4 regions of the Paenibacillus sp. FSL H7-0323 genome follow, and region 1 is predicted to be linked to each of the others. Evidence: riboswitches for the same ligand, from Rfam matches in the RefSeq annotation. Region 1 holds a riboswitch; each other region holds the start of a gene.
What was found. A riboswitch is a leader RNA that binds a small molecule or an ion and turns the genes downstream of it on or off. The one in region 1 is predicted to bind thiamine pyrophosphate.
Positions count from the first base shown of each region.

Region 2: it holds a riboswitch for thiamine pyrophosphate, as region 1 does, so the genes downstream of both, thiC (phosphomethylpyrimidine synthase ThiC) here and MHH89_RS00900 (thiamine phosphate synthase) in region 1, are expected to answer to the same signal.
Region 3: it holds a riboswitch for thiamine pyrophosphate, as region 1 does, so the genes downstream of both, MHH89_RS04015 (ABC transporter ATP-binding protein) here and MHH89_RS00900 (thiamine phosphate synthase) in region 1, are expected to answer to the same signal.
Region 4: it holds a riboswitch for thiamine pyrophosphate, as region 1 does, so the genes downstream of both, MHH89_RS24185 (ABC transporter substrate-binding protein) here and MHH89_RS00900 (thiamine phosphate synthase) in region 1, are expected to answer to the same signal.

Region 1 covers NZ_JBBODB010000001.1:167,520-175,682, reverse strand. Annotated here, with positions in the region: gene MHH89_RS00930 (VOC family protein) at 82-468, opposite strand; gene MHH89_RS00925 (fumarate hydratase) at 627-2,186, opposite strand; gene yfbR (5'-deoxynucleotidase) at 2,289-2,894, shown strand; gene thiH (2-iminoacetate synthase ThiH) at 2,978-4,093, opposite strand; gene MHH89_RS00910 (thiazole synthase) at 4,127-4,894, opposite strand; gene thiS (sulfur carrier protein ThiS) at 4,950-5,153, opposite strand; gene MHH89_RS00900 (thiamine phosphate synthase) at 5,192-5,797, opposite strand; TPP riboswitch at 5,911-6,012, opposite strand; gene MHH89_RS00895 (SDR family oxidoreductase) at 6,100-6,972, opposite strand; gene MHH89_RS00890 (GDSL-type esterase/lipase family protein) at 7,210-8,163, opposite strand, start outside.
Region 2 covers NZ_JBBODB010000001.1:4,154,904-4,163,066, forward strand. Annotated here, with positions in the region: gene MHH89_RS18755 (alpha-amylase family glycosyl hydrolase) at 1-704, opposite strand, end outside; gene MHH89_RS18760 (phosphotransferase) at 958-1,944, opposite strand; gene thiC (phosphomethylpyrimidine synthase ThiC) at 2,030-3,772, opposite strand; TPP riboswitch at 3,876-3,985, opposite strand; gene MHH89_RS18770 (beta-galactosidase) at 4,057-6,108, opposite strand; gene MHH89_RS18775 (helix-turn-helix transcriptional regulator) at 6,279-7,112, shown strand; gene MHH89_RS18780 (hypothetical protein) at 7,168-7,692, opposite strand; gene MHH89_RS18785 (hypothetical protein) at 7,723-8,163, opposite strand, start outside.
Region 3 covers NZ_JBBODB010000001.1:852,502-860,664, reverse strand. Annotated here, with positions in the region: gene MHH89_RS04035 (S-layer homology domain-containing protein) at 1-334, shown strand, start outside; gene MHH89_RS04030 (amino acid ABC transporter ATP-binding protein) at 430-1,182, opposite strand; gene MHH89_RS04025 (amino acid ABC transporter permease) at 1,196-1,864, opposite strand; gene MHH89_RS04020 (amino acid ABC transporter substrate-binding protein) at 1,918-2,754, opposite strand; TPP riboswitch at 2,977-3,080, shown strand; gene MHH89_RS04015 (ABC transporter ATP-binding protein) at 3,279-3,974, shown strand; gene MHH89_RS04010 (ABC transporter permease) at 3,955-4,731, shown strand; gene MHH89_RS04005 (ABC transporter substrate-binding protein) at 4,728-5,765, shown strand; gene thiM (hydroxyethylthiazole kinase) at 5,807-6,601, shown strand; gene thiD (bifunctional hydroxymethylpyrimidine kinase/phosphomethylpyrimidine kinase) at 6,625-7,455, shown strand; gene thiE (thiamine phosphate synthase) at 7,436-8,101, shown strand; gene MHH89_RS03985 (pseudouridine synthase) at 8,082-8,163, opposite strand, start outside.
Region 4 covers NZ_JBBODB010000001.1:5,363,762-5,371,924, forward strand. Annotated here, with positions in the region: gene MHH89_RS24165 (hypothetical protein) at 1-142, opposite strand, end outside; gene MHH89_RS24170 (ABC transporter ATP-binding protein) at 373-1,206, opposite strand; gene MHH89_RS24175 (ABC transporter permease) at 1,241-2,002, opposite strand; gene MHH89_RS24180 (thiamine-binding protein) at 1,999-2,292, opposite strand; gene MHH89_RS24185 (ABC transporter substrate-binding protein) at 2,371-3,420, opposite strand; TPP riboswitch at 3,582-3,692, opposite strand; gene MHH89_RS24190 (hypothetical protein) at 3,851-5,302, opposite strand; gene MHH89_RS24195 (MFS transporter) at 5,375-6,595, opposite strand; gene MHH89_RS24200 (pyridoxamine 5'-phosphate oxidase family protein) at 6,756-7,175, shown strand; gene MHH89_RS24205 (response regulator transcription factor) at 7,295-7,969, shown strand; gene MHH89_RS24210 (HAMP domain-containing sensor histidine kinase) at 7,966-8,163, shown strand, end outside.

The DNA.
Region 1 (8,163 bases):
AGTAGATTATATAAAAATAACAGCCCGAGTTGATTAACTCTGGACTGTTACTTTGTATTACTTTTGTAAAAACACATGAGTTTATTCTGTACGGGTGGCAAGAAACCACTGATTACCCTGAAGGTCTCTAACCCCTGCTCCTCTTTCTCCATAGGATTTATCCAGTGGTTCTTCAATAATAGAAGCCCCGGCATCCAGGCACTTGCGGTAGGTCTCATCAACATTTCTTACATAAAGATGAATGGCAAGCTGTACCGGTGAATACTTTTCATTCGCTTCGGAAATCTCAATGATGGAATCACCGATTCTGACCTCGGCATGCCTAATCCTTCCCTCATCATTTCGCAGCATATCAATAATTTTGGCATCAAAGCAGTGCACAACAAAATCTATCAATTGGTCTGCATCTTCCGCAATAAAATACGGCGTAACGTTAAGAAACCCATTTCTAATATAATGTGGTGCCATTCGTTGTCCTCCTTTAGACAGGTAAAAACGCCTTCGGCGTTCCTTAAGGATCATTTATAGTCTGGACATATAAATCCTTATAATTTGATTAAAACCCATGGAAAAGCCATTCAGAGAATCTGCCCTCCTCATGACTTATCCACCGGTTGTAACCCCATTTATTTAAACACTGGCTCCTTGAATTGAGTCAATTTAGCTGCAGAATCTTTTTCCACATCCGCATGCAGACTGTTGCCGTGAGCATCCATCGTCACAATCGCTGCAAAACCCTCCACATCGAGATGCCACATCGCCTCAGGAATACCAAATTCCATAAAATCAACAGCGTTGACCTTCTTAATACACTCAGCATAATACTGGGCGGCTCCACCAATCGCATTGAGGTATACCCCGCCGTGCTCCTGCAACGCTTTTAACGTTTTTGGACCCATACCACCTTTTCCGATGACTGCACGGATTCCAAATTTTTTGATGATATCGCCTTGATAAGGCTCTTCACGAATGCTCGTAGTTGGGCCCGCAGCTTTTACATGCCAGCCTTCCTCATCTTTCATCATCACAGGACCACAATGATAAATCACAGCCCCTTCCAGATCTACCGGAGACTCATGATCCATTAAATATTTGTGCAAAGCATCACGGCCTGTATGCATTTCACCGGATAAAATAACCACGTCTCCAACACGCAGACTACGGATATCCTCTTCACTTACCGGCGTTGTAAGACGTACTTCCCGCGACTCAGAGGCTGGGCTGTTAGCTCCCTCAGCAATTACCGCTTCAGATTCATGTGCCCCTTCATCATCTACAGATATCCCTGTACCACTCTCATACAACCAATCCTCTATATTGCCTGCGGATGGATCAACCAGCACCCCTTGGCGGCGGAAGGCCCAACAGTTATAAGCAACGGATACGAAAAAGCTAGCTGGCAGACGATTCATTACGCCAACCTTACAGCCCAGCAGCGATACTTCACCACCAAAGCCCATCGTGCCAATTCCAAGCTTGTTAGCATTCTCCATAATATAGTCTTCCAGCTTACTAAGGTCTTCTATTGGATTAACATCCTCCACTTTGCGGAACAGCTGCTTCTTAGCCAGCTCGTAGCCAGTCGTACGGTCACCGCCGATACCCACGCCAATAAAACCGGCACTACATCCTTGTCCCTGCGCCTGATATACCGCGTGTAAAATACATTTACGGATTCCGTCAAGATCCCGACCCGCTTTGCCGAGTCCTTCTAATTCTGCCGGGAGACTGTATTGAATATTTTTATTCTCGCAGCCTCCACCCTTCAGAATAAGTCTAACGTCTATTTTATCCTCTTCCCATTGTTCGAAATGAAGGACTGGTGTGCCTGCACCCAAGTTATCTCCGCTATTCTCACCTGTTAATGAATCTACAGAATTGGGACGAAGTTTACCATTCTTGGTCGCTCGTACAATGGCATTATGAATATCTTTTTTCATCTCAATCTGATTGATTCCCACAGGGGTGTGAATGATAAATGTAGGCATTCCCGTATCCTGACAGATCGGAGACACTTGCTGCTCAGCCATTCCGATATTTTGCGCAATCGTGGTTAAAGCAAGACCGGACCGGGTAGCCCTGTCTTCCAGCGCGCGACCTTTTGCAACTGCCCGGCGTACATCTCCCGGCAAATTCGTGGAAGTTTCTACGATAAGGTTATAAATACTGTCTTCAAAATGCTGCATCTTCATTCAAGCTCCTCTCGGCAGTTCCAGGTTATCTAAAGTTTGATACAATTAGTATAATAATATCATACCTAGCACCGCATGAAAGGGGTTACTTTAAAATTGAGCTACCATTTTTCTGCCTATCTATATCGTCTTCAGTATATTCAGCGCTGGAGCTTGATGCGCAGCACCGCACCGGAGAACGTCGCTGAGCATTCTTTTCATGTTTCATTGCTCACACATATGCTCTGTTCCATCGGTAATGTTCATTTTGGACGTTCACTAAACGCGGAACGAGCAGCAACCATAGCTCTGTTCCATGATGCCAGCGAAGTGTTCACAGGTGACATCGCCACGCCGGTAAAATACAACAATCCTCGCTTGCTCACCAGCTTCCGGGAAATGGAGAAAGTTGCGGCTGATCGCTTAACTGGAATGATTCCATCAGAGCTGAAAAGCATCTACACTCAGCTTATACGGCCGGAAGACAGCCCTCCCGATTCGGAGGACATTCTGCTGCACAGCTATGTGAAAGCCGCTGATCGGCTGGATGCTTATTTGAAATGCGTATGGGAAGTTGCTGCAGGAAACCGAGAATTTGCCGCCGCGAAGGAGCAGACAGCAGCAAAACTTCGTGGGCTTGACCTGCAGGAAGTGGATTATTTTCTGACTCATATGGCACCGAGTTTCGAAATGTCTCTCGATGAGCTCTCTGCCGGAAACTAAACACCCTCTATACAATAAAAAATGGACCTCCGCATGAATCTCGCAGGGGTCCATTTAGTGATTAATAATTGATAATACAAGCGTTACGTTGTTGATTCGGTCAGGATATCCCAGTCTTTAAAAATGGGCTGCAAACCCTTCGTATATAGCATTTCCGTAATCTCCTGCACACTACGGCTATCGGATATTTCGAATTGCGGAGTTCCCCCTGCATTAGTGTGACCGCCCACCTCAGTAGTGACCCCGGCTGACATCTTTGTTATTCCTAGATGAATTAAATGATCGCGTAGAGAGGCAGGCTCTCGTGTAGATAAAGTAATGCCCGAACGGGGTAAAAATAACCGGTATGCCAAAATAATCTGCACTAGCGATCGGTCGGTAACATCACACTCCGGGTTAAATTCCCCTAAATAAGGCCGAAACCGTGGAGGTGACAGACTGATCTCGCAATCTGGATACCGATCCTGCAAATAGCGGGCATGCATGGCACTTTGGAATGCCTCTTGCCGCCAATCATACATCCCGAGCAACGTACCAATATTCACAGAACGAAAACCTGCCTGACAGCCGCGTTCAGGTGCATCCAGGCGATTCCGGTAGTTTCTTTTAGGCCCTTTAACATGCAGCTTTCTGTAAGTCTCCTGGTGGTACACCTCTTGGTATAGTGTTAATCCATCCACCCCTGCTTGAAGAAGCTCTTTATATTCTGCAGTTGATAGAGGATTTATCTCAATACTGACAGAGGAAAAAAATTCCCTGAGTACATCTACACAATCCTTAATATATGAGACAGGATTCTCCCGGCGCGATTCACCAGTCAAAATGAGGATATGCCGCAGACCTGTAGCTGCAATCTTCTCAGCCTCCCTGCGAACCTCCTCCAAGGACAGCTTTTTACGCGGAAAATCATAAATGGAGCTGAAGCTGCAGTAGGTACAATGATTCACACAAAAATCCGCAAGATACATCGGTGTGAACAGCTGCATCGAATAACCAAAATGTGCACGGGTCAGTCGCTGTGCAGCCAACGCCATCTCCTCTAGCAGCGGCGTTGCTGCCGGAGAGAGCAATGCCAGCAAATCATTTTCGTTCAGCTTGTCTTTTCCAAGCGCCCGCCTAACGTCATCCTCCCGGAACTCCTTCCACAGCTGCTCATAAGGATACTGCTCCAAGCGGGCCAGTGTGTCAAAAAAGCTCATGCTAATCTTCCCTCCTTTCGTGACCTATCAAATTCAGTTCAAAAATCCAGTCAACGGTGACGAAGCAAAAGCAACTTCTTCTACAGGACCGAGTCCTGCCAAATAAGCTTTGCGGCCAGCGGCTATCGCCTCGCGGAACGCTTCCGCCATGACGAGCGGATTACGTGCCGTTGCAATAGCCGTATTAAGCAGAACAGCAGCGGCCCCCATCTCCATTGCTTCCGCCGCTTCCGAGGGCTTGCCAATTCCGGCGTCTACAATAATCGGCAAATTCACTTCTTCAATAAGAATACGCACAAGCTCCTTAGTGCGCAGGCCGCGATTCGTCCCGATCGGCGCACCAAGCGGCATCACAGCAGCAGCACCGGCATCTCTCAGACGTAAAGCAGCCGAAAGGTCCGGACTCATATAAGGCAGTACTACAAAACCCTCCGCTGCTAAAATCTCTGTAGCTCGTATGGTCTCCAGATTATCTGGAAGCAGGTATTTCTGATCATTGATCACTTCGATCTTGACCCAGTTCCCCAGTCCCGCAGCTCTTGCTAATCTTGCAATACGGACTGCCTCTTCCGCTGTACGCGCTCCTGAGGTATTAGGCAGAAGAGTCATGTGACCGGGAATGTGGTTCATGATATTTTCTGCTCCACCTTGCGGGTCCACTCGGCGAAGCGCTACAGTAATCACCTGAGAACCAGAGCTTGCGATCACTTCGGGGATCAACGTATTCCGGCTATATTTTCCGGTTCCGATAAATAATCTACTGGTTAATTCGATGCCGCCAATATGTAACGGGTCATGCATGAAATTACCTCCCTTTGGTTCGTATAAATTTCTCAAAATTCTATACCGCTCCATCTCAACCCCCACCAACAAAGTGCACCAGTTCCAAACGATCATCCTCGCTCAGAGCAGTACTTTCATAATTCTCCTTACTGACAATTTCTCCATTCAGCTCAATGATCATCAGACGACCCGACCACTCAGGAAGACTGATCAAATCAGCTATAGTTTGAATACCACCAGAACACTCTGCGGATTTCCCGTTAATCAACAGCTTCATTCTGAATCACCCCCTTCGCCCATGCTGTTACCTCCAGGCTATGAATGAACCGCCTTATGAATAGCTTTGGCGGCCTCATAAGGATCATCCGCTCCGCAAATACCGGACATCACAGCAACTCCTGCCGCACCTTGTCTAATGATCTGCGCCGCATTAGCGGGGCTAATTCCTCCAATCGCAATTACAGGAATAGAGCTGGTCTCCACCGTTTCTGCAAGCAGCTCTAACCCACGTGCGGGCAGCCCTAACTTGCTATCCGAGGGAAATACATGACCAAACAAGCAATAATCAGCTCCCTGCTCTGAGGCATTCGCCGCTTCTTCCGGAGAATGAACCGATCTCCCCAGCCGAAGCTGAGGTGCAATTCGCCGGGCTGTAACCGGACTCAGACTGTGCCAAGCCAACTGAACCCCCGCGGCACCAGCTGCCAATGCTACATCGATCCGGTCGTTGATTATCAGTTTGGTAGCGGGCATACCGGCAGCCAACAGCTGCTGTGCCGCAGCGAGCAGTTCGCATGCAGGACATTGCTTATCTCTCAGGTGAATATAATCGACCCATGTCTGCACCGTGACAGCTAGTTCAACAAAATGTCTCAGCTGTAGCTTGCCGTCTGATATTAGATGGATCTCAGCTTGCAACATCACGATCTCCTCTCTCACTTCCCTGTAGGTCAGTAAAAAACAAAAAAACTGCCCCCCGTAAGGAAGGCAGTCAGAATCTGTATATAGACGGCACTACAAATAGCCCGACAACAGAAATTCGTTCTCCACTTCCCTACGCTGGTCTTAACCAGATCAGGTTCAAAGGGTCCGGAAATCCATTCCGTCTCAGCCAATCGGCACCCCTAGTGACATAAATATACAATTTTAAAATGCTAACGTGGTTTATAGTAACATATTTTTTTATTGAAATACACCCATTTATTCACATTAGCTGTACTGATCTAACCGTTTACTACCTCGCCACCATTTACATGAATAACCTGTCCAGTCACATAACTGGAATCGTCAGAGGCCAGATATACATAGGCTGGTGCCAGCTCTTCTGGTTGTCCAGGCCGTTTCATAGGCTGTGTACCTCCAAACTCGCTAACCTGTTTTGCATCAAAGGTAGAGGGAATCAGCGGTGTCCAGATTGGACCTGGTGCAACACCGTTTACCCGTATGCCCTTCTCTGCCAGATTCGTGGACAAGGATCGTGTGAAGCTAAGAATAGCTCCTTTAGTTGATGAATAGTCCAGCAGCTGCGGGCTTCCGCGATAAGCGGTAATTGAAGTTGTATTTATAATTGTAGATCCTGCTTTTAAATGAGGCATAGCTGCTTTTGTTAAATAGAACATCGCAAATATATTCGTACGGAAAGTACGCTCAAGCTGCTCGGAAGTAATATCCTCGATCTTAGCTTGCGGATGTTGCTCTGCCGCGTTATTGATGAGAATATCAAGCTTTCCTAAGCCCTCCACCGTCTGTTTAATAAGATCCTTACAGAATTTCTCGTCACCGATATCACCTGGAATTAGGATACATTTGCGGCCTTCCTGCTCGACCTGACGTTTAGTTTCCTCTGCATCTGAGTGTTCATTAAGATATGAAATGACCACATCAGCGCCTTCTTTAGCAAAAAGCACAGCAACTGCACGCCCAATTCCGCTGTCTCCACCGGTAATTAACGCCGCCTTGTCTTGCAGTTTACCTGCTGCTTTATAATTTGCCGGCTCGTATTTGGGCAGCGGCGTCATTTCACTCTCAATCCCTGGCTGATGATGCTGCTCCTGTGGGGGTAAGGTTTTTGTAGCTTGTTTATTGTTGCCTGACATCTTCCCTATCTCCTCTCGTTAAGCAAATTGATAGTTAACTGATCGTCTTAGGATGGCACAACTATGCACGTTTATACGCTGGGTTTGTCATTTTCTTAAATCGCTTTACGAATCTTACTTACCACAATGAAAGTAGATATAAACAACCGTGAGAGATATACTGCTGTAAGTGGAGAGGAATTCACTGCATACAAATAGACACAGCATCGCTGCTGTGCCTTGAATTGTTCACCCTAACTATTTTAGAGAAGAAACATGATTTTCTGCATTCACTTCATGTTCCAGCACCCACATAAAGTACAGAGCTTTGGCCGCTTTCTCCCGGGTCACTATAGCTTTAGGTTCTAGTTCTGTCCCATTGACCATTTCGCCTCTGGCAATCCCCACTTCAGATCTAATGAGTCCTAATTCATATGCACTTTTCACTTTTGAAATTAAATAAGGAGAAATGTCCGCTGTATCAACAAGCTGCGTCCAGGATACAAGAGGATAGTACATCGCACCTCTAGCTCCTGGCTCCAAATTCGAATCATAGCCAGGATCTCCTGGCACTACTGCTGTGCCGTTATAATCAGTCATGTACTTAGGTTTATTAGCAAACTTTACTTGGTAAACATCATAGAGAATAGCACCCATCGATTCACGTGACAGCTTACCTTTCGGATAATAGGCAACATCAGATCTTTCCACTTTCATTAACTTAGAAATACTGCGTGTGAATTCAGCAACTGTCATCTCCGTATCCGGATTAAAATTCCCTTGACGGTCTTTGCCCACTACTCCCAGCTGGATTAATTTTTCAATTTGATTACGGTAATAAGCAGCTTCCCCAGTCGTCGTATCATTCGTTATTTCCGGAAAAATCTTACCCCAGTTCCCTGTTAGTGCCGCATGCTTAACGTTCCCTTTAAGGTAAGGAGTAATGGAGGCAGCAGTAGAATCGCCAGTAGCACCTTTCTCTACAAGCTCCGTGACAATCATCCGTGAAAATTGTTTGGCGAGCGCTTCTTTAAAATGAGTCCCATCGACTTTCTTTGAAGGATGCCCGTTAGCGTAACTTCCGTCATTTGTTTTGCCTGGCGTTTCTCCGGCTTCAATAGACATGAAGAGGGCTGTTATTGCTTCTACACCGATCTCGTTATAATATTTCAGACTTTCCGAGTTAAGGTCAATAAGTGTAACTCCAGATTC
Region 2 (8,163 bases), 4.0 Mb from region 1:
ACATAGTCGATATTAATATTCCCGCTATCATCCGAGTCATATTTATAAGCAAGCGTGTTATTTCCTGCCTGTAAAGAGAGTGTTTCTGTTTGGTCTGCCCATGTATCCCAGTTGGTCAGGTTGGCTAATGTTGTCTGTGTAACCTTTATTCCATTGACATAAATGGACACTTTTTTAGCACTGCCGGATGCATTAGCATAGTGAAGCGTGGCATTATAGGACCCTGCTGCGGAAGCCTGGACGTTAAAAGTGGTGGCTGCTCCTGTAGTTGTATATCCATCAACAAAACCAGTGCCCGAATATCCAGTGTGATTCGTATTTACTTTTGCACCACCAGATAGGGATGCACTCTCTGCTTCGTATTTTCCGGCGACCGGAATAACAACCGTCCAGTTCTTCCCGCCGTTATTGTCCCAACTATCCGTTGGAGCCGTGATGTGATAACAATAAATTAGGGTGGCACCTTCCTGAACATTGAGGTTGGCGATGAACGTGGTTCCATTTTTGGTCATCACCGTGTCCGTAGTATTAGCCCAGTTATTCGTAGTCCAATGTAAGGTCACAGCTGCCGCTGTAGGATTGGTATAGGTGACTGTATGATCCGTATTGCTGGCCGATGCTCCACCCGATAAACCAAATAAACTAAAAATGAGTGAAAAAATAATTAACCACGAAATATAACGCCTGGATTGTTTGGATACCAAGTAAATAACCTCCTCATAATTTTAAGTGCAGCTTACGATTTTAAGCCCATCGTGATGTGCAAACGTTTGCAAAAATGAGAAAAAAAGAAATACTTAATAGTTTTAATCTCCTCCTTCAATGATTAATAAGGAAAAAACTCATTGTATGCGTTTACAAACGGTTCAATATCTGATGAATTTTCCTTGTTAAGATTATAGGCGCCAAACTTTTGCTGGTCAATGCATCTTTTAGGCTATAATTCAATCGTTTTCACTATAAGTTCCCTAAGATAGCAGGTAAATTGTTCAGGTTCTTAGCCAGCCAATTCATTTCTTTTGCAAAACGTTTTGGAGGTACACTATGTTTGTCCATCGCGGCATTAATCCACCACGGGCTTTCCATATACCACAACAACTGCAATGATTTTGTTAAATACCCCTGCTCCACCGTTCGTTCCTCACGATATCCGTCAATAAATGCTGAAGCTAGTGCTCCATCTAAATCTTCATCTAAAGCACATGACATCACTGCTCGCGCTACATCAAGCTGCGGATAATCATATTTGAACCGATCAAAATCTAGAATTGCAGACAATTGGCTATCTTGAAATAAAAGATTATCAACCCATAAATCACGATGTGCCCATCCAGCTACAAGTCCTTCGAATATTTCCGGATCTATTTCTTCAGTCGCTCTCAGTTGTATCTCTAGGTCAGTGATGAGTGAAGTTTTGCCCATTTCCTTTGATTGTTGTAGGAGTACATTCCAATGTTCTAAACGTTCCTCAGGGCTTTGGGGAATAAATTGTGGGGTTCTTTTCAAACTAAGGGTCCCATCATTTAATAAACGATGCATTTTACCTGTGGCACGACCCAAATCAAACATTTGAAGGATGTTAATTTTGCCCGGCTCTATGACACGCCCTTCACAATATTCCATAACCATAAACGTCTCTCCCATATCTGATTCCAGTAAAACTTTATGGTTATAAGCCAACAATTCGGGACATGGGAGTCCCTGTAGATACAATCTTTTCTGTTGAGAAAAGGCGAAGCTCAGCTCTTCTGGGTTATACAATTTATATCTTTTTTTGTTGTATTGTTTAAGTAGAAATGGTCCTGAATCCGTTATGATTTTCCATTTAAGATTTAACCAGCCACGTTTTATTGGGGTAGCATGAAGGACTTTCAATCCAAAAAAATGATAGAAACTATTACTTAAATCCTCTAAAATGGCTTCCTCTGAACGAATCGCTTCCAATTCATCAACTCCTATCTATTCAAAGTATAAAAGAAGAAGCCGCCAATGACGACTTCTTTTAGATATTTCTTTTTAGCAGAAAAAGTTATCTATAAATGAGGCTCCCGCCTTGGAGAAACTCTTGCGCCTTCTCTTGCATTCCTGATTCAATTCTCGTCGTATTCCGGATATTATGAGAGATCTTCATACTGCAAAATTTCGGCCCGCACATGGAACAGAAATGAGCTGTTTTAGCGCCTTCCGCAGGCAATGTCTCATCATGATATTCGAGCGCTCGCTCAGGATCTAACGATAAATGAAATTGATCACGCCAACGAAATTCAAAACGGGCTTTCGAAAGAGCATTATCCCGGTCTTGTGCTCCTTTATGCCCTTTCGCCAAATCTGCGGCATGAGCCGCTATTTTATAAGTAATGACCCCTATACGTACATCTTCCTTATTAGGCAGGCCAAGATGTTCCTTCGGAGTTACGTAACATAACATAGCTGTACCGAACCAACCAATCATCGCTGCACCTATAGCAGAGGTAATATGATCATAACCAGGCGCAATATCTGTAGTCAGTGGACCTAATGTATAAAAAGGGGCTTCGTTACAAGTTTCAAGTTGCTTATCCATATTCTCTTTAATCAAGTGCATCGGCACATGTCCTGGACCCTCTACCATCACCTGTACATCATGACTCCAAGCTATAGCTGTTAATTCACCTAACGTCTCTAACTCGGCAAATTGTGCTTCATCATTCGCATCAGCAATCGAACCCGGACGTAATCCATCGCCTAGGGAAAAAGAAACATCGTACAGCTTCATGATTTCACATATCTCTTCAAAATGTGTATATAAAAAGTTCTCTTGATGATGCGCAAGACACCATGCCGCCATGATGGAGCCACCTCTTGAAACAATGCCTGTCATACGTTGTGCAGTCAACGGGATATAACGAAGCAGAACCCCCGCATGAATGGTAAAATAATCAACCCCTTGCTCCGCTTGCTCAATGAGCGTATCACGGTATACTTCCCACGTTAAATCTTCCGCTTTCCCATTCACTTTTTCCAACGCTTGATAGATAGGCACCGTTCCAATAGGAACAGGAGAATTACGGATGATCCACTCGCGTGTCGTATGAATGTTTTTACCTGTTGAGAGATCCATTATATTATCTGCACCCCAGCGGGTGGCCCATCTCATCTTCTCTACCTCTTCCTCTATGGATGAGGATACTGCGGAATTTCCTATATTGGCATTGATCTTCACTAAAAAATTGCGTCCAATAATCATTGGTTCACTCTCTGGATGATTGATATTCGCTGGAATGATGGCGCGGCCGCGGGCTACTTCATCTCTTACAAATTCCGGTGCCACATTCTCACGAATCGCAACGTATTCCATTTCCGAAGTAATAATCCCTTTGCGTGCATAATGCATTTGAGAGACATTACGCCCCTTTTTCGCTCGCAAAGGTTTTCTATGGAGCGCTGGAAACACTTCCGCCACAGCTTTTCCCGTTGCATTCCCGTTATCTTCAGGCTTCATGGTTCTTCCTTCGTACGCTTCCGCATCCCCTCGTTCCTCAATCCAGCTTAGACGATTGGGCTCTAACCCCTGACGAATATCAGTATGAATATTAGCATCCGTGTAAGCCCCGCTTGTGTCATAGACATGAATTGGGGCATTCTCCTCTTCGCCGTCTATGCCCGCAGTTGGACTAAGTGAGATCTCCCGCATAGGCACCTGAATATCAGGCCGTGAACCCTTTACATACACTTTTTGACTTGCTGGAAAAGCTGATAGATTGATTGGATCGTTGTTCAATTCGCTTGTCATCTCAATTCCTCCTATAAGGTGATTTGATCAAGCGGAGACGGTCTACTCCCCCACAAATAGAAAAGGCCACATCTGTATAAGATGCGGCCTTAGAGTAGACAAATAGAAATAGAACTCCATTTCCTCCGCTGGCATTATCCAGATCAGGTTTGACGGTCGATAGTTATAACTATCCTCTCAGCCTGGTCCCACCAAGCTCCCGTGACTATATAATTGCTACTTCAAAGTATAACCGAAAAGAGAAAATTATCCAAATCTACTCAAATGTGAGATCAATGTATACGTTAGTTTAACACCAATACCCCAAATCCTTCCAGAAGCACCTCGCCCGACAATGTTGTGCCGCTCAGTAAATCTGTTTTGGTCTCATGAAGATGGATCGTGACAGGAGTCTCACTATAATTAAGCAAAAAAGCATAACTGGAAGAAGCTCCGGTACGGACTTGCAGTTCTACCTCTTCTGGGAGCTCCAGCCAATCTGCTGGTGATTGTAGATCAATTAAATTTATGATCTCAGCCGCTGCCTGTTCATTAAATACGGCTCCGTAATACCAAACCTCACCCTTGCCGCGACGATTTCTAGTTACCGCCGGTTTTCCCGCATAATAATCAGAGGCGTAGACCGCCATCACTTCAACCGAAGCTTCCTCTATTTTGAGAATATCATTAAAGTCATCTGCTCCTGTAACGACTTCGGTCACGCCCGACCAGCTAATTGTTGTTGGCTGACGACTGCCCTTAACCATTGTGAATTCTTCAACTGTGATCCCGCATAGATCCTTAGCAGCACCTGGGAAAGGACGCATATAACATTGTCCGCGCTCATCCTTATAGCCGGTTCTACAGCCGAAGATCAGTTTGCCGCCTTGCTGAACATATTCATCCAGCAGTGCTGCTGTCTCATCTGTCATAATCGCTGGGTGAGGATAGATAAGCACGTCGTACCTTGCAAGCTCCTCCAGCGTTGTTTTTTTGCGTAAATAGAGTACGTCATTCGGGATATGCTTCCGCTGAAGCGCCTTGTACCACTCCTTATTGCTCTTCCACATAAACGGGCCATGCCAAACATCGTATTCTCCATCCCACTCATTGTCATAATCACGAACAATAGCAATGTTAGCCTGATTACGAGTACCGACAAACGCATGACCTGCTGCTGCCAGCTCCTGACCGATCTGCCCCGCTTCCCGCACTCTCCGGTTAGGCTGATTATGATAGTCATTGATTCCATGCCAATAAATTTCATTGCCCATCGTAGCTGTCCGCCAGCGGAAATATAACACCATATCTGCTCCATGAGCGATCGACTGATAGGTCCATAACCGCATCTGCCCGGGCTTTGGAGAAGGCATATCCATCCGGTTCACCCAGCCACCCGGGCCCGACTGCTGCTCCATAATGCAGAAATTCGGGGATATCGAACGAACAACAGATAACGACAGTCCCCAGCCTCTATCATTCAGCGGATTCCGCTCATTCGGGTCATAAAAAATAGTAGAGAACTGAGGATAGGAATCATAGCTGAAGAAATCCAACAGTTCATCCGTCATTTCATGGCTATCGAGATGCCCGAACAGACCGTTCGTGGTTACCCACTGCTTAGGGGCAAGTTTACGGATGATATCCGCTTGGTTTTTGGCAAAAGAATTTGTATTGTCCGAAATAAACCGTTTTTCATCCAATGCCTGATGAGGATTGGGTTGCTTCGGTACTGGAGTCGGACGTGGAAGATAGACCTGAGACCAGTCACTATAGCTTTGATTCCAAAAAACAGCTCCCCAAGCCTCGTTCAAATGCTCAAGTGTAACATATTTCTGCTGTAGCCATTCCCGGAAAGCCTTATGGTCACTCTCCGAATAAAATTCACTGATCTCACAGTTGAGCTCATTATCAATTTGCCAGCCAACTACACCCGGATGATTGCCGTAATGTTCAGCCATTTGTTCTGCAATACGCGCACACAGTTCCCGGTATTTAGGACTGCTGTAATTATAATGACGGCGCATGCCATGCTGAAGTGTAACACCTTCGTAGGTTACATTTAAAACTTCGGGATACTTATCAGTCAACCAAGCTGGAGGCGTCGCCGTCGGAGTACCAAGTACAACCTGAAGACCATATTTATGTGCTAGATCAATCGCCCGATCAAAGAGCCCGAACTGAAACTGCCCTTCTGCCGGTTCAAAAATAGACCAAGCAAACTCCCCCATCCGAATGATCGTAAAGCCGAGTTCACGCATCCGGCGATAATCGTCCTCCCACATGTTTTCTGGCCAGTGCTCCGGATAATAACAGACGCCAAGCTCGAATTTTTCAGTTGCGACAGGTTTCTTCATCATTACCTCCAAAGTATTAAAAATATGCTTTCAATATTATATAATTCTATTGTAGTATCAATGATAAGAGGTCTTATATAACAAAATATTGCTATCATATAACAATCTTGCGTTCATTGCCTTAATCCAACTTGCGCTCTGTTGCGCTACAGAAATGGGTGCTGCCAAACATGAAGAAACAATGGTATTTGCCGACACCGGCTTTTTCAAAATATGTCTGTTATCCTGAATTTTTGGGACATTACACTCACTTTCCACAACATACAGAGAGAAGAAGCGAAGGGTTTCTGGGGAGTTATAACCTGCATTTGATCTTTGGTGGGGAGGGTTATGTATTCCATGAGGGCGAACGTATTCCGATGAGTAGAGGACGAGGTTTTCTGTACCCCAAAGGGGCTTATCAGCAATACGGCTCTGACCCAGGCGAGCCTTGGGATGTCCGCTGGGTTCATTTTAACACTGAAATTGTCCTTCCCTTATTAGAAGAAGTGGACCAGTCTCGTGCATACCTGTTCACTTTTGATTTGGATGCTAAGCTGGACGAGCTATTCGAGGAAATGTACCTACTGAGTGCTTCCTACGTGACCCGTAGCGAGCCAAGACTATCTGCTCTGCTGTATGAGCTTCTAGTAAACTTGCTGCAGAACTCCGAGCCGCTTCACGGCTCAGTACCGCACGAGGTTAGGCAGTCCATCCGCAGTGCTGCAGATATCATTCATGTCGAATGTGCCAGCCCTTGGTCTCTTGAATCGATGGCAAGATTGACCGGTTACAGCAGCTATCATTTTCTAAGGCTGTTCCGGGTGGTTATGGGTAAAACTCCAAACCGTTATTTAACCGATTGTCGGCTGGCTAAAGCCAAGCTTTTACTGGTTTCCACAGGACTCTCCATTGCTCAGGTTGCGACTCAGTCCGGTTTTGCCCAGTCCAGCTATTTCATTAAAGTGTTCAGAAGGTTTGAAGGCATGTCTCCTGTGAAGTACCGGCAGGCTTTTGGGGCGTAGAGGATCTTCCTTCAGTCCGTAGAGATTCAATCTTAGTCTCTTGGATTTATCACCCTTAAAGATCATCCTTAAGAGAAATTTCACTCTCAATATCTAAACTTATTGTTTCGGAATGAAGCTCCCCTTCATTATCATTCCATGTAATAGATAAAGTGGTGTTTTCATAATTTTGTCTATTTTTATTTAATTCGTCATACGAATACGGACCTGTTATAGACGCGATATCAGTGTTACTTAATATTGAAACGGGTCCATCCGTTGACCTAGCTTCATTTACAAGAACTGTTTCATCCTTATTATTATTGTTTTTTTCATTGACTTCATACTTATAATAGCTACTATTCACTAAAGCGCTTGGGTCTCCCTTGAATACTAACTTCCCATGTCCCCGTAAAATTTTATTAGATGAAATTATTATTTTGTAATCTAAAACATCCCATGTATCCCCTGTACCCTTAAGTGTATATACTTGAACACCAGTGTTTAAATTTGTTTCGACCTCTTTATTGAAATATAAATAACTCCATATCGCATTCGAAATAATAACCACAGCTACAAGTACTAGGATTAGTTTTTTCATATCTGCTCCTTTATAAATACTCCCCAGCCATTATTTATATCTTAAATTCCACTCCTTAGACCATTTCGGGAAAGCTTCTCCGGTCAATTCTTCGAGTGTATTCCCATCAATGGTATAAACCCAGCCCATATGTAATTCAGCGAAATCAGGAAAACTATAGCCTCCTATCACTTCATCGTCTGCTTCTTGCAGAAAAATCAGGGTTTGTTTTTTTGTATTATCCTTCTCATTATCTAAGGGGTGGTTTTTAACGATGAACTTACTTGTAGTTATTTCCTTGCCTATATAATCGATTGGATCAACACTTTGAACACTCCAATATTGTATGTATGGCATTTCCGTCAGCAGTTTTTTATCTAATAAATATTCAGAAACAATTCCTTCATTACTAATGATCAGATAGCCCATATCGGTAATAAATTGTTCAGCTTTGCTATATTCTTTTTTTGAATTATCGCTAATTTGCTCCTT
Region 3 (8,163 bases), 680 kb from region 1:
CGCTGAAGCCTTTATCAATGCTTATTACAATCAAGTTAAGCTACCAAAAGACATTGATCCTAGCCTAATTATGACCAAAGAGCAATTCACTAACTATCTAGTGCAAGCGATCGAAGGCGTAGGTAATCTGCCGATGATCAATATCGTTCCAGTAGATATCGCTGATGAAGCGTCACTGACCCCTGCATATCAAGGCAGTATTCAGCGCTCCCTGAAATACAAGATCAATACTCTAGACGCTAACGGAAAGTTTAATCCAAAAAGCGAACTCACCCGTGCCGAAGCTGCGATTATGCTCTACAACGCTTTGGAGTTCCTGAAAACTGGAGTATAAGCCAAATTTCAGTTACTCTTCTCATTTGAATAATCTACACACGAAAAAGCAGCTCCGGATGATTCCCGAGCTGCTTTTTCATATATATTGTCTTTCTACTCTTCTTCACCATTCAGTCTATTCAGAAATTGCAGAGCCCGGGGATTCTTCGGATGCTCCAGCACTTCTTGCGGAGTTCCTTGCTCTAAGATATGACCGCCATCCATCAAAATGATCCGGTCCGCTACATCGGCGGCAAATTTCATCTCGTGGGTCACAATCACCATAGTCATACCTTCTGCTGCTAATTGTTTGATGACCTTAAGCACTTCCCCTACCAGCTCGGGATCGAGCGCCGAAGTGGGCTCATCAAACAACAGCACTTCTGGATCTACTGCCATAGCCCGGGCGATGGCCACTCTCTGCTGCTGTCCTCCTGACAGCTGATGTGGATAGTTATCAGCTTTATCAGCCAAACCCACCTTAGCCAGCAGTTGAAGGCCCCGCTTACGCGCTTCTTCCTTGGTTCGTTTCAAGACAGTTACCTGTCCCTCCATCACATTGCCTAGCGCAGTCATATGCGGAAATAAATTATACGATTGAAAGACCATCCCTGTTTTCTGCCGAAGAGCTAATACGGAATTCTGAGGAATTTTCTTATGATCTGTAAAATTGATGGTGATATCCCCGAGTGACAGGCTGCCTTGATCCGGGATTTCCAACAGATTAAAACAGCGCAGCAGTGTAGTTTTACCGGAGCCGGATGGCCCAATAATGACAAGTACCTTTCCATGCTCCATTTTCAGATCAATACCCTTTAACACTTGGAGTGCACCGAAGGATTTATGCAAATTAATGATTTCAATCACAAGTATCTCTCCTTTAGGTCGCAGAGTAACGATCGAGTCGTTTCTCCAAGTAATTTTGCAGCGCCGACAGCACAGAACAGAACACTAAATAAAACAATCCTGCTTCGGAGTATACCAGCAGAGGCTCATAAGTGGTAGAGGCTACCTGCTGAGCAGTTCTAAACATCTCCGTATAGGTGATGATCGCTGCAAGCGATGTATCTTTGACCAAGCTAATAAAAGAATTGGATAACGGCGGTACAGAAACGCGTGCAGCTTGTGGCAGAATTACGCGGCGCAGAGCCTGCCCACGAGTCATCCCGACTGAGAAGGCAGCTTCCCACTGGCCTTTATGTATCGACAGGATAGCAGCGCGTACGATTTCCGATGAATAAGCCCCTACGCTAAGGGTAAATCCAATGGTGGCGGCAATGAAAGGGTCGAGTACAATACCAACAGCCGGCAAACCATAAAATATAATAAATAGCTGCACTAACAACGGGGTTCCCCGAATGACCCATACATAAAAACGGGCGATTAGCTTCGGAATTACCCACGGTGAAAGACGTGCCAACGCGGTTAGGATCGCCAAAATCAATCCAAGCACAAAGGAAAGTAGCGCCAACGGAATGGTAAAAGCCACCCCGGCTTTAAGCAGGGGTAGCAGTGTATCTAAGAAAATTTGTATTTTGCGGTCATCCATTATTCAGACATCCTTTTTAGCTTCTAGGCTTAATTAGCCTTGCTAGCCTTGTATTATTTTGAAACGTCAGCTCCAAAGTATTTCTCGGAAATTTTCAAGTACGTTCCATCACTTTTCATCTCTTTAATCGCATCACTGACCGCATTCACCAGCTCATCATTGCCTTTCAGGAATACCGCGGCACTTTGTGAGCCTTCAGGAATCTCATCAACCACTTTAATTTTTGCATCTGGTTTTTGTTTTTTCAGATCCAGATAAGACAAGCCATCATTCACAGTTGCATCAATACGTCCCGAAGTCAGCAGGTCCATCGCTTGATTGAAACCGTCCGTAGCTACGATTTCAGCACCGTTCTCACGAGCGATGTCGGATAAGTTACTGGTCAGGGATTGTCCGGCTTTTTTACCCTTTAGATCAGCAAAGGTCTTAATATCCTCATTGTTTTCGCTCACGATCAATACTGCCTTGGATACAATATAGGGTTCAGAGAAATCATATTTCACTTTGCGATCTTCGTTAATGGAAACTTCATTAAAAATGACATCAAACCGTTTCGCATCCATCCCAGCAAAAATACCATCCCACTGAGTTTCAAAAAATTCAGCTTCAACACCTAAACGTTTGGCTACTTCTTCGGCAATTTCCACGTCAAAACCCGTCAATTTCCCCGCAGTGTCATGATAAGTAAAAGGTGCATAAGTCCCTTCTGTACCTATCCGCAATTTGCCGCTGGCCTTCACAGCCTCCAAACTGTTTTGCGCTGAAGATGCTGCTCCACCATTCGTTCCAGCTGTTGGTTCAGCAGCCGTATTGGTATTCGAATTATTGCCGCAAGCCGCTACAAGGACCACGGTTAACGCCAATATAATAGTTAAACTCCATTTTTTCATTATTAAATCCCCTCTCTCTATCCGGTTTTTTTCCGGTAAATTGAATAGTACACTGCCATCACATGATCGTCAATACTTTTTTCCGATTATATGCATCGGAATTGTAATATTAACTAGATTTCTACTTATATCTTACCCAATCTTGGATTAATCCTTCACTTCTTTCTCTCTTTACTTCTCAGAAAGATATGGTATATTTATAAACAAATTAATATGGACCTGTTATTTCACTAGGGGAGTCGGTTGACTGAGACGGAGCTTCAAGCTCCGGACCCTTGGAACCTGATCTGGATCATACCAGCGGAGGGAAGTGGAGCAGAATTTTCATCAAGCATGTTAAGTGTTATTATGCAGAATGAACTTTTTGACCCATTCATTTCCTCTGGAAATGGATGGGTCTTTATTTGTTTGGGCGCTCCACAAAAATATTAGGAGGTTAGATCATCACGACCATTTTATCTATTCAAGGCCTAACCTACTCTTTTCCGGAAACTGAACAACCCCCTGTATTCGCAAATCTATCCATGGATATCAGGCAAGGGGAATTCGTCTCCGTAGTAGGTGCTAGCGGATGCGGGAAAAGCACATTTTTCAAAACGGTTGCCGGTTTACTCGAACCTACTCATGGAAAAATAAAACTCCCTACGCTCCCCTCAACCGCTAGTCGTTTAGGTCAGATCGCTTATATGCCTCAGCAGGATTTATTGCTGCCTTGGAGAACAGTGCTCGACAACTGCCTTTTGCCCTGGGAGATCAAGCCCAGATTTAGTAAACAGAAAACGATCACTCAGATTCGGGAAATGTTGGCCCGCTTCGGCTTAACAGATGTAGAGAAGGCTTATCCCCATGAACTTTCGGGAGGTATGAAACAGCGAGTAGCATTTCTGCGCACCTTAGTGGCTGGAGGCGGAAGTGGTCTTATGCTGCTGGATGAGCCCTTTGGCGCTCTCGATGCCATGACCAAACGTGAGATACACCGTTGGCTGTTGGAGTTATGGGGTGAACTGAATCAGACGATTATGCTCATCACTCATGATCTGGAAGAAGCCCTATTGCTCAGTGACCGGATTTATTTATTATCTGGCGGTGCGCACAGCGAATTACAGGAGATCATTGTCGATCTACCAAAACCAAGACATTATAAGATGAACTATGAACCCCGGTTTATAGCACTACGGGCAGAGTTGGAGCGAAGATTGCATGCAACCTATACCTTTTAAAAAACATCTAGACAACTATGGTCCCTTCCTTCTTCTGGTACTGCTCATTCTTGTAATCTGGGAGTCAGCTGTTCGCCTTCACTTGATTCCAGCCTTTATTCTCCCTGCACCTTCATCTATTGGCATCGCATTGATCGAGCACAGGCAATTATTATTTGGACAGCATTTATTGGCGACGTTACAGGAGATACTGGTGGGTTTTGTCCTTTCTGTGATTTTTGGTGTATTGCTGGGCATTGGAATGTTCCTGTTTCGCCCCGTAGAAAAGGCCATCTATCCCTTCCTTATCATTAGCCAGACGGTCCCATTAATTGCGCTATCCCCCCTTTTTATTATGTGGTTCGGATATACGCTGTGGAGCAAAGTGGCTGTGGTGTTTTTGACGGCTTTTTTTCCAGTCGTAGTGAGTACATATGATGGACTTCGTACAAGTGGCCAGACTTACAAGGACTTATTATTAACATTTGGTGCAAACCGCTGGCAGCTGCTTGTCAAAACCCAAATTCCACTGGCATTGCCTGCTTTTTTCTCTGGCTTAAAGCTGTCCATTGTATACTGCGTCATCGGAGCTACTATCGGGGAATGGCTCGGCGGCAGTAAAGGACTCGGTTACTTCAGCCGCAGAATGGCCGGAAATATGCAGAGCGATGAAATGTTCGCGGCTGTATTTCTGCTGTCCGCGCTTGGTGTTGTGCTTTTTCTGGCGATAGCTTTACTCGAACAATTATTTTTAAAGAAAAGAGGATCTAACCAATGAATCATTTAAAATCCCCACAACGAGGACTTATTTCTGTATTTCTAGTATGCACACTTTTGCTCTTAAGCAGCTGCGGGAAGGCAGACAAGCTAAATAACAACTCCCAAACCGGTTCCTCCAATACCGATAATAAGCAGTCACACAAGCTGACGATTATGCTTGATTGGTATCCCAATGCCGTTCATTCCTTTCTATACGCTGCGCAACAGCAAGGATTTTTCCAAGAGGAAGATTTGGATGTCGAGATCAAAATGCCTGCGGACAGCAATGACGCCCTAAAGCTTGTAGCAGCAAATCAAATTGATCTAGCGCTCAGCTATCAGCCTCAGGTGCTTATGGCACGCGGCGAGAAAATCCCTGTTCGTTCGATTGCAGCTATCGTGCGGCATCCACTGAATCATCTGATGGTTCCTCAGGCAGGCAGTATTCATAGTCCCAAAGAGCTCGCAGGAAAACAAATCGGCTATTCCTCCATTCCGCTCTATGAAGCAATGATTCGGACAATGATCCAGAGTGATGGAGGCGATCCTTCATCCGCCAAGCTGATTGACGTAGGTTTTGACCTTATCCCTGCGATCTCTACAGGACAAGTGGACGCAATAATGGGCGGGTTCATCAACCATGAACAACTGATCCTTGAAAAAGAGGGACATCCGGTCACCTCGCTTAATCCAACGGATTACGGAGTACCTGACTATTATGAGCTTGTGCTGGTGGCCAGCGAACAAGGATTGCAAAATTCTGAAGCCTACTTCAAAAAATTTCTAAATGCCATAACAAAAGGACAGGAATTTGTGGAGCAGAATCCTGAACAAGCCCTGGATTTACTGGTTGCACATGAAGATGCAACTTCACCGCTCGACAAGGAGATTGAGAAAAAAAGTCTTGAGATTCTACTGCCACTGATGAATGCTGGCGATCAATCTTTTGGTTATCAAGACCCGACATCTTGGGAAAAGGTTCAGCTGTGGTTATCCACCAACGATCTTCTACCAGAAGATATTAAAGCACAGGAAGCTTTTATCAATCTGTAACGTTTAGTTAGTTATTCATACAAGCTTGAGGAGGAATTATGATGAGTTACTTAGCCAAAGTACGGGAATCCAACCCGTTGATCCACAACATCACTAATATTGTAGTAGCCAATTTCTCAGCCAACGGTCTGTTGGCGCTGGGTGCCTCTCCCTTTATGGCGGATGCCCACGAAGAAGTGACCGACATCGCCGCTATGTCGTCTGCTGTAGTTCTAAATATAGGCACACTCAATGACTACGCCATTCAATCTATGTTGCTTGCTGGTAAATCCGCTAATAAACACGGGGTTCCCCTAGTGCTTGACCCGGTAGGTGCAGGCGCAACTTCTTATCGGACCGCTGTCACTCAAAAACTAGTGAATGAGATGCAAATCACCGCACTGCGGGGGAATGTGGCTGAAGTCGCTAATGTGATTGGGGAGAGTTGGTCCATTAAAGGGGTGGATGCTGGCGAAGGTGAAGGCGATGTAGTCCTTTTGGCTGAAGCTGCTGCGAGGAAGTTAAGCTGTGTGGTCATCATAACTGGAAAAGACGATGTGATCACGAATGGAAAAAACACTTATATTTCCAGCAACGGTCACCCTATTCTCACGAAGGTTACAGGAACTGGCTGCTTGCTCAGCGCTGTTGTGGGTGCATTTCTCGCGGTAAGTGGCGGTGCCTCGTTGGAGGCCGCAGTGGAAGCTCTCTCCTTCTATGGAGTAGCCGCTGAAATCGCCGCTGAACTAACAACTGGTCAAGGGCCGGGAAGCTTTCAGGTTGAGTTTCTAAATCAACTGACATGGGTCACGCCAGAAGTCTTCCTAGAAAGATCTAGCATCAAACAGCTCAGTTAATGACCCTCAAAGGAGTGAATTCGATGATTATATCCAAAGCTCTAACCATTGCCGGCTCCGATAGCGGCGGTGGTGCTGGCATTCAGGCCGATCTAAAAACCTTTCAGGAGCTTTCTGTCTATGGCATGTCCGTCCTCACAGCTGTGACAGCGCAGAATACGCTGGGTGTCCAAGGGGTTTATCCAGTGACTCTGGAAGCTATAAATCAGCAGCTTGATTCTATAGGACTTGACCTGCAACCAGATGCCGTAAAGACCGGGATGTTATTTAACAGCGACATCATCCGCATTGTGGCAGATAAAATTAAGTATTACGGCTGGTCTAATCTTGTAATTGATCCTGTGATGGTCGCTAAAGGAGGGTCCACACTGCTGCTGCAGGAGGCGGTTCAATCCTTAATCAGCCATCTGCTGCCCTTAGCATTGGTGACGACACCCAATATTCCCGAAGCCGAAATGATCACAAAGATGACGATCTCCACCATCGAAGAACGCAAAAAAGCAGCCAAAATCATTCATGGCATGGGCTCCAAATATGTAGTGCTAAAAGGGGGACATGATACCTCAACCACAGCCGTAACCGATCTTCTATATGATGGTCACGAATATACCTTATTGGAGAGTAGCCGGATTCAGACCAGACATACGCATGGTACAGGCTGCACCTATTCAGCAGCAGTTACCGCCGAGCTAGCCAAAGGCAAATCCGTAGCTGAGGCCATTCAAACTGCCAAAGCATTTATACAAGCGGCGATTGAGGACGAGTTGGGCATAGGGGCTGGGCATGGACCAACCAATCATTTTGCTTATCAAAACAGACTGCGAGGGATAAACAATGCAACGAATGAACAGTGAACATCTGCGAGATCTATTAAAAGTCTATTTCATTATGGGCAGCGTAAATTGCCGTAAAGCTCCTGTTAAGGTGCTGCAGGAAGCGGTTGCTGGAGGCATAACCATGTTTCAATTCCGTGAAAAGGGTACCGGATCCTTAAGCGATAAGGCACGACTTAATCTTGGCAGACGACTTCAAAAGATCTGTCATGCCAATGGCGTGCCCTTTATCGTGAATGACGACATTGATTTAGCGATCGCACTTGATGCGGACGGAATTCATGTAGGACAGGAGGATACCCCTGCATTGGCGATCCGCCAGCTACTTGGAGAGAATAAAATCATTGGTGTATCCGCTCACTCCTTCGCTGAAGCTCAGCAGGCGATTGCCGATGGAGCCGACTATCTGGGCGTGGGTCCCATTTATCCTACGTCATCCAAGGAGGATGCCAAAGCTGTTCAAGGCACTGCGATGATTGAAGAACTAAGAAATAAAGGCATTACCATCCCTTTGGTTGGCATTGGGGGAATCACGCTGCAAAATGTTGCACCAGTATTAACAGCTGGTGCGGATGGGATCTCTGTTATCTCAGCGATTGCCGGAGCTGAAGATATTACCACAACTGCCAGAGGCTTCGTTGACAAAGTCAGTTTAAGCGGGACATAAGCTCATACAGCTCTTCACTGCTTAAATGCCGCCATTGTCCCAGCTCCAAGCCGTCTAATGTA
Region 4 (8,163 bases), 5.2 Mb from region 1:
AAATCCCGCAGAATGAGCCAAATCCGGCCTGAAGCAGCAAATCAACGGTATAAATCCCGTAGACTGAGCCGAGTCCGGCCCGACGAAGCAAATCAACGGTATAAATCCCGTAGACTGAGCCGAATCCGGCCTGAAGCAGCAAATCAACGGTATAAATCCCGTAAATGTCCCCAGCCCGCCCGGTTACTATCCATTACCAACAGGGAGTCGGTTTTCGCCACACATTTAATGTGATCCCTACTATGATGAGTGAAATTTGTTTAATTGAGCAGATACATCCGCGTTAATTGAAAATAGGGTAGGAGTTTATCGCTGCAAAATAAAAAAACTGACACCGCTATACCAGCGATATCAGTTTACAGAGCTTAGCGATTAAGCTAGCGGCTGCCTATTTTTAGCTTGTTCCTCTCGCATCCACTGTGACAACTGGCGTTTGAGCTTAAGGAACTCGGGAGAGTCCGTAATCTCATCACGGCGTGGCCGCGGAAACGGCACATCGACTGTATGCAGAATGGAGCCGGGGCGGCCGGAAAATACATAGATACGATTAGAGAGCAGCAACGCTTCTTCGATGTTGTGAGTAATGAACAGCACAGAGCGGCGATTCTCTTCCCACAGCTCAAGCAGCCAGCGCTGCATTTCACTGCGAGTTAGTGCATCCAGTGCGCTGAAAGGTTCATCCAGCAACATTAGCTCCTGAGGAGCGAGCAATGCTCTGAGAAAAGCTGCACGCTGCTGCATCCCGCCAGACAGCATATGCGGATAAGCATGTTCGAACCCGCTTAACCCAACCTTGGCTAGCCACTGGCGCGCTTCCTCGCGGGCTCCATCCCGCAGTGCGCCCTTGATCTCCCCAGCAAGCAGCACATTATCCTCAATCGTACGCCAAGGAAAAAGCGCAGGCTGCTGCGGCATATAACTAATTTCACCGCGTTGACCTGTAACGGCCTTACCGTTCATGAGGATCGTGCCTGCATCGGGTTTCACAAGGCCGCCAATCATATGGAATAAGGTGCTTTTTCCGCAGCCGGAAGGACCAACGATCGAAACGAACTCTTGTTGCTCTACCTTGAGAGAGACATTATTCAGAACGTTCGTCTCACGGCGACGATGGGAAAAAGATTTGGAGATGCCGCTCACTTCAAGGGCGGGTGCCACGGTATGAGCTTCAGGAGAGCTTATGACTTCTGTTGTTCTGTGTTGCATTTGCGTCGCTTGAGACATACAGGCATCTTCCTTTCTATGAGTTACGGCGCGGCTTCCAGCGAACCAGCCATTTTTCCAGCAATGCAATAATAGCAAAGAGTACAAGACTTAAAAGTACAATAATAACAATAGCAACAAACATCCGATCCGTACGATATGCGGATTTCTGCAGAAGCATATAATAGCCAATACCTTTATCCGCGCCAATCCATTCAGCGACCACGGCGCCCATAACCGCATAAGTAGCAGATATTTTTACGCCGGAAAATAGTGCCGGGATAGAAGAGGGCAGCTCCAGCTTGGTGAAAATTTGCCACTTGCTTGCGCCAGCCATTTTCATATAATTCATCATGACCTGATCACTTTGGGCCAGACCGCCCATCGCAGCGACAGCTACCGGGAAGAAACATACTAGTGTAATCAGCACGATTTTGGGCAAAAGACCAAAGCCGAACCAGATAATGAGCAGGGGTCCGAGCGCGATGGAGGGAACATTTTGACTCAGAATAATAAGTGGATAAAAAGCCCGTCTAGCCCAAGGCAAAAGATGCAAAAGCAAAGCAACGATCAGGCCTACCCCCGTACCAATGGGAAAACCAATTAAAGTGAGCCGCAGCGTAGCCATCGTATGAGCCCAAAGACCAGAAGCGTTACTGGTGGATTCACGAGCAATATCAGCAGGACTCGGCAGAATCCAGGATTCAATATGAAATACAGATACAGATAGCTGCCATACGGTTAAAAAGAAGACGACCGCCACAAGGGGCGGCCATATTAGCTTCCAGGTCGATCTCACGGCCGATATTTCTCCGTCAATTTATCCATGCTGATTCCGTTAGGATTATGAGCGATTTTGATCTGCGAAATTACGCTTGGACTGCCTGCTTCGATCAACGCCTCCTGCATCTGACGCACAACCTCCAGCAGCTCGCTAAGCTCACCTTCCATTGTGGTTTCCAGCGGATTCACTTGATGTTTAACACCGGATTTCTGAATGACCTCAATCGCTTTATCTACGTATGGGATGGAATCCTCGTTGTTCGGAGTTTTTGGAATTACTTGAATGCTTAGTAGGGTGTTAGCCACAATAATCAATCCTCTCATTTTATAAGGTAAGTTCAAAAAGCCAACTTTGATAACGAAGTAATTCATTACAATTGTTGTTTACTCCGCCGGTAAAAAATCATTACTGAATGCACTAGCAGCATCCAGCGGTTTATCCAGCAACTTCAGATCATACATCCAGTCGCCGTAATTTTGCCAGACCTCGGTTTTTTGCTCGCCCCAGCGGGCAGCATCGTCCTTGTATTTTGGGCTAAGCCATTTTTGGCTAGCTAGGACAAGGTCGGCGTCCAGGTCAGGAACGGCCTTCGATAACATACCGGCAGCCTCTTCCGGATGATCTATGGCATATTGATAACCTTTTGATGTGGCTTTCATGAAGGCCTTCACCAGATCAGGATGATCTGCAATTTGCTTCTCACTCGTCGTCAGCACAGGCGTGTAATAATCGAGCTGCGGCGCATAATCCTTTAAGTACAGCATATCCAATGGCTCGCCACGCAACTCAGCCTCAACACCAGTCCAAGCGTAGAAAATCCAGGCGAAATCAATGTCACGTTTGACGGCGGTAAAATAATCAGCTTCACCGATACTGATCAGCTTCACCTTTTTCACATCGCCACCTTCAGGATCCATGATAGCTTTCATGGCTGCTTCTTCGGCCGGTGAGCCCCAGCCTCCGTAGGTTTTACCTTCAAAATCCTTTGGTGATTTAATATTGCGATCTACTGGAGCAGCGAATCCCGACGTATTATGCTGAATAATAGCTGCTATCGAGACAAGGGGCACGCCTTGTAGACGGGCTAGCGTTAATCCTTCTTGGGCGCTGATGCCAAATGCGGCTTCGCCAGAAGTAACCATAGTATCAGAACCCGCTGCGCCTGGCTGAACGATCTCGACGTCCAGACCTTCTTCAGCGTAGTAACCAAGATCCTTAGCTACGTATAGACCGGTATGATTTGTGTTCGGTGTCCAGTCGAGTGCGACTTTAACTTTGGTGAGCTCTTTTGGAGCATCCGTCCCAGCCGCAGCAGTTGGATCAGTAGCATTTGCTTTGTTTCCGGCTGTATTCCCATTGTTGCTGCCGCATCCGGCAATGGCAAGAATGAGTACACAGGTGAGGCACAACGTAAGTGCTTTTTTAAGGTGCATGTCTTCTTCTCTCCTTTAAGGTTACAAGAATCCCGTCTTCACAACATGAACCGTAAGTTGTAGTATGTACGTTTTTCTACATCTTTTAGTGATCTTACAAAAAAAGCGCCCCGAGTGATCGGGACGCTGGCTTGGCGCAAGGTTAGTTAAGGTCACAGGGACCAGAACCAATTGGCGATTCCTACGCTGGCATTATCCAGATCAGGTATAAGGGTCAGTATCTTGTGGGATACAATCTCAGCCGGCCAATTCCAGCACCCCTGGTTCTATGAAGTTAACGGGTATTTCTATGTGCAATATAAGTAAGCATAAGTTTTGTACCCATACTTTATATCTTATATTTCTCGCATACGGTGTATTATAGACGGCTGTACTCGGAATGTCTAGTAGTGCACTCCTGAATTTTTCCAATCCAGTAGTTTCTTTTTTGCTAGTCTAGATCTTTATATTTCTTGCGGTGACGCCGTTTAAGCTCACTAACCAGCGCCCCTAGCGTGAGGACAACGCTGATCAGAATCCCGCTCATGATCACGAAGAGGGCAAGAAATTCAAAGGGAGAATAACCAATCATTTTACTCCATTGAATCTTTCCATCCAGATCGTCAATGACCTGATTCATGCCGTAAATCCCGCTTACTACCGTAAATACAGTAAGAATCATCAGCAGATTATCCCGTCGCTTGGATTGAAACTTATCCTGATACTGAAACAGGTCATTTAAGGTTTCTTTCACTTCCTCGAACAAAGCATCGTTTCCGTATACTTTACGCAGCTGAAGAAATATCTCCCGGCCCTGCGACTGGGAAATCAACTCCAAGAAGTAGAACTTTGCCGAGAACTTATTAATGGAGTAGATTAGATTGTCTATTTCCTCATAATCATGATTAATCCGAAGTCGGGAGTGCATATTGGCTAGCTTTAGCAGAACGATTTTGTGGAAAATATTGAGTAAAAATCCGTAATAATATTGCCCGTACATCTGGTTGGCTAGACTAACAGCAATCTCCTGTTCAGCGCGGGTCATGCAGCAAAAGGTCTGCTCATTCATCATATAATACGTGTCTGGACCCCAGCGATTATAGGAGTGTTCATGACAATAGTTCGCAATATATGCTGGATCGCTGGCACTGGCATAGGGCTTTCCGTTCAGATCAATTCCATCAAGCTGTGAGGCACGATAGCGCAGATTTACACTAATCTCATCAGAGCTTTCTTCATTCTGAAAGCCATAAAAAGCTTGCACCTGCATTCTTTCATCTACGAAAAAAGGAAGGGTCTCGAAATAAGCCCCATTGATATCCGATTGATCCAGATATGGCTCCAGTCCATCCACCAAATTTCGGAAGACAAAATCCTCTACCATCTCATAGGTCTGTTCCCCGCAATGAATATAAGTGTAATCATCCTGTATGAAGGTATTCTCTAGCGCACGGAAACGATCTGCGAATTCTAGGGCAATACTAAAGGGAATTGAATCCCCCTCCAGCTGGACACGTATCGTCACGAATCCAAGCTGAAAAGGGCATATGAATATATCCGTCGAGAGAATTTTGAAAAATATAGATTGCTGCGGAATCTCCAGAATGCAGTCGAGATTATTTACTCTGGAAAAACGGCGAAACGAGTCGGCATCCTTCCTGCGTGGAAAAAGGACATGTGCAGCAAACGGTAAATAGGTGCGCTCCATTCGTTCATGGGAAACACAGTAGCCATCTCCGTAATAGGCAGCTTCAAGCTCTTTATTATCCAGAAAAAAACGTGTGAAGCCGTCGTTCTGTAATTGCTGGATAAGCTGCTTAGAATCACCCTTTTTTATAGAAAAGGGAAATATAAACTGCATGAGCGCAGTATGTAACAAAGGCTCAGTTGAAGACTCATTCATTCATCGTCCATCCTTGTGCTCAGAATATGCTTATAGATCACATTACCCTAAAAGGATAACGTTGATACTGTTCTAAATACGGGAACTCTTTCCTTTCACCGCTTGCATGGACTGGAACCTCCATGCGGCAATGCTTAGCAGAAACAAGAAGGCGGCAAAAGCGGCAAGTAATCCGGCTGTTTGTGCCACTTCTAAATGGTCCATAGACCAGCCCATAAACAGAGGTAGCAAAGCACCGCCAACACCTCCGGAAGCAATCATAATGCTGGGTGTTGACTCTTCGGTGCCAGGCAGCATTTTGCTGGAGAAGACTAAAGCAATGGAGAAAATACCGGACATAAACAGCCCCAGCAGCAGAATTACAATGAAAGCAGCCATTCGATTGTCAGTGAACGGAAAGAGTGTCAGCAGTAACAAGGTAAGTAAACAGCTGCTGAGAATGTACACGCGGTAAGATATTTTTTCGGCAATTACACCCGCAAACAATCTTCCTGTAGACATCGCCAGCCAAAAGAAAGTGACTGTCAGTGCTGCGGCAGACTCCGTCATCCCTAGCTTGGCAATAAAGATAGCCGGCATAAAGTTGACTAAACTCATCTCTGTGCCTACATAAAGAAAAAAGAAAACGATGAAGATCCCTAACAGAATCCATTGCTTACCTTTATACGGAAATTTTTTGTTAGAACGTGAGCTTGAGGATTGCGAATTGTCTGCTCCTTGGACAGAGGCGCGTTCATCCAGCATTCGTTGTAGATTACCGAAATGCCCTCTTGTCCAGAGGATAAGAGAAATTAAGGAGAAGGCAGCGACGATTAGAAAGGCCAATCTCCACGCTCCGGCAGCAATGAGCGGACTGGCGATAAGCGGCATCACGAGTGCGCCTATCCCGAATAGCACTTCAAGCCGGCTCATTGCAATAGCAGTTCCTTCGGTTACAGCACCAATAATAATGGTGCCGATAACCGCTTCGATCATCCCGAAACCAAAACCTGCGGCAACAGCGATAACATACATCCAGCCCCAAGGCGGTAGAAAGGCGTAGGCAATTTCTGCAACTAGTAGAAGACTGGTGGCAATGAGGATGCCTCCACGTTTTCCGAAGCGGCGATTAAGCAGGGGAGAGACCAACACACCTGCTAAAAAACCAGCGAATTGACTAAAGATTAATTCACCGCCAGCACTATAATTTTGATCATAATGTTGCAGTAGAACGGGCAGAATAGATCCCAGCACAACATGTGCCAGACCGATAACGAAGTAGGAAAGACAGCCGATCCAAATCAGTTTTTTCACGAAGTAAGCTCCTTATCTTGAAGTAGTTTATGAGGTAAGGTCGGATTCAATGTGAACCTGAAGGGTACATTATAATAAGCACCATTGTTATGATAAATCCAAACGGTGAGCTTGGATATATAAACTTTTGTTTACATGCTTGAAGGGAGAGATTTACGTAATGGATAACAAACAACTGGAGCAACTCATTATTAAGGCATTGGATGACAACAAGTTCGGTTCCTTTGGTACGATCGAAGAAGGAAATAAGCCGAAAGTACGTTATATGGCCATTTTCCATGAGGGTTTGAGAATTTATTTGGCTACAAATCGCAAAACTCATAAAGTGGAGGAGTTATCCGATAATCCGAATGCTTTTGTACTGCTTGGCTATGAGGCAGGCGGAAGCAAAGATGTGCTGGAGATTGAAGCAACTGCTACCGTCTCTAAGGATGAAGGCTTGCGCTCCAAGGTATGGAATAAAGAGCTGGAGCCATGGTTTACAGGACCTGATGATCCTAATTATGTAATTTTGGAGCTTACTCCAACACGTATTGAGTATGTAGGCAGCAATAAAGAGCATGGAGTATGGCAGCCGTAAGCTATAGCTTTGAATTGATCAAACAGCCCTCCTATCCCATATGGGGTAGGAGGGCTGTTTGATGTGTTATAATGACTTCAACTTTTTAGGTATTCATATCGGGGAGGAGCTAAAGCTACATGAGCGTTACTCTGTTATATATTGAAGATGATCGTGAAATTGGCAGTGTAGTGTCTGCTGATTTAAGCGAAAGAGGATATAGTGTCCGCTGGTTACGGAGCGGCGAAGGAGCAATGGAAGAAGCCGGCGCCTGCCAACTGGCTATTCTCGATGTTATGCTACCAGGTCTGGACGGGTTTACGATCGGGCAACGTTTGAAACGTTCTTACCCTAAGCTGCCCATTTTGATGCTTTCCGCCCGGACCTCTATTGATGATAAGCTGCAAGGTTTGGAGTTCGCAGATGATTATTTGACCAAGCCTTTTCATCCGGATGAATTGGCCGCTCGAATTGAGGTGCTGCTCCGAAGGAATGGGGCATCGGTTCAGGATTCGCTCACACTTAAACATCTAGTCGTATATGAAGGGGATAACCGCGTAATGAATGCTCAGACTCAGGAAGAAATCATGCTTACAGGTAAGCAATTTCAGATTTTTTCCTATTTGCTGCGTCATCTTAACCAAATTATGACGAAGGAGCAGATCTACGAGGCCGTGTGGGGTGAGGCTTATATCGAAGGGGATAAAACTCTGATGGTACATATTCGTTATTTGCGCGAAAAGCTGGAGCTTGATCCGGGTAATCCGGAAATTATCGAAACTGTCCGTGGGATCGGCTACCGGGTAAGAGCATGAGAGGATTAGAGCGCATTCGCAAGAAACGTAATTCCTCCTTGTTATCAGGGTATTTGCTAATTATCGTATCTGCACTGCTATTTATCCCTGTGGTCCTTCCGTTGTCTTTTGTTGGCTACAATATTCTTAACGAAGTGACCAAAGGTGCCCCGCCTGTAGATACATCCCTGTATTCGAATATTGCACCGCTGGAG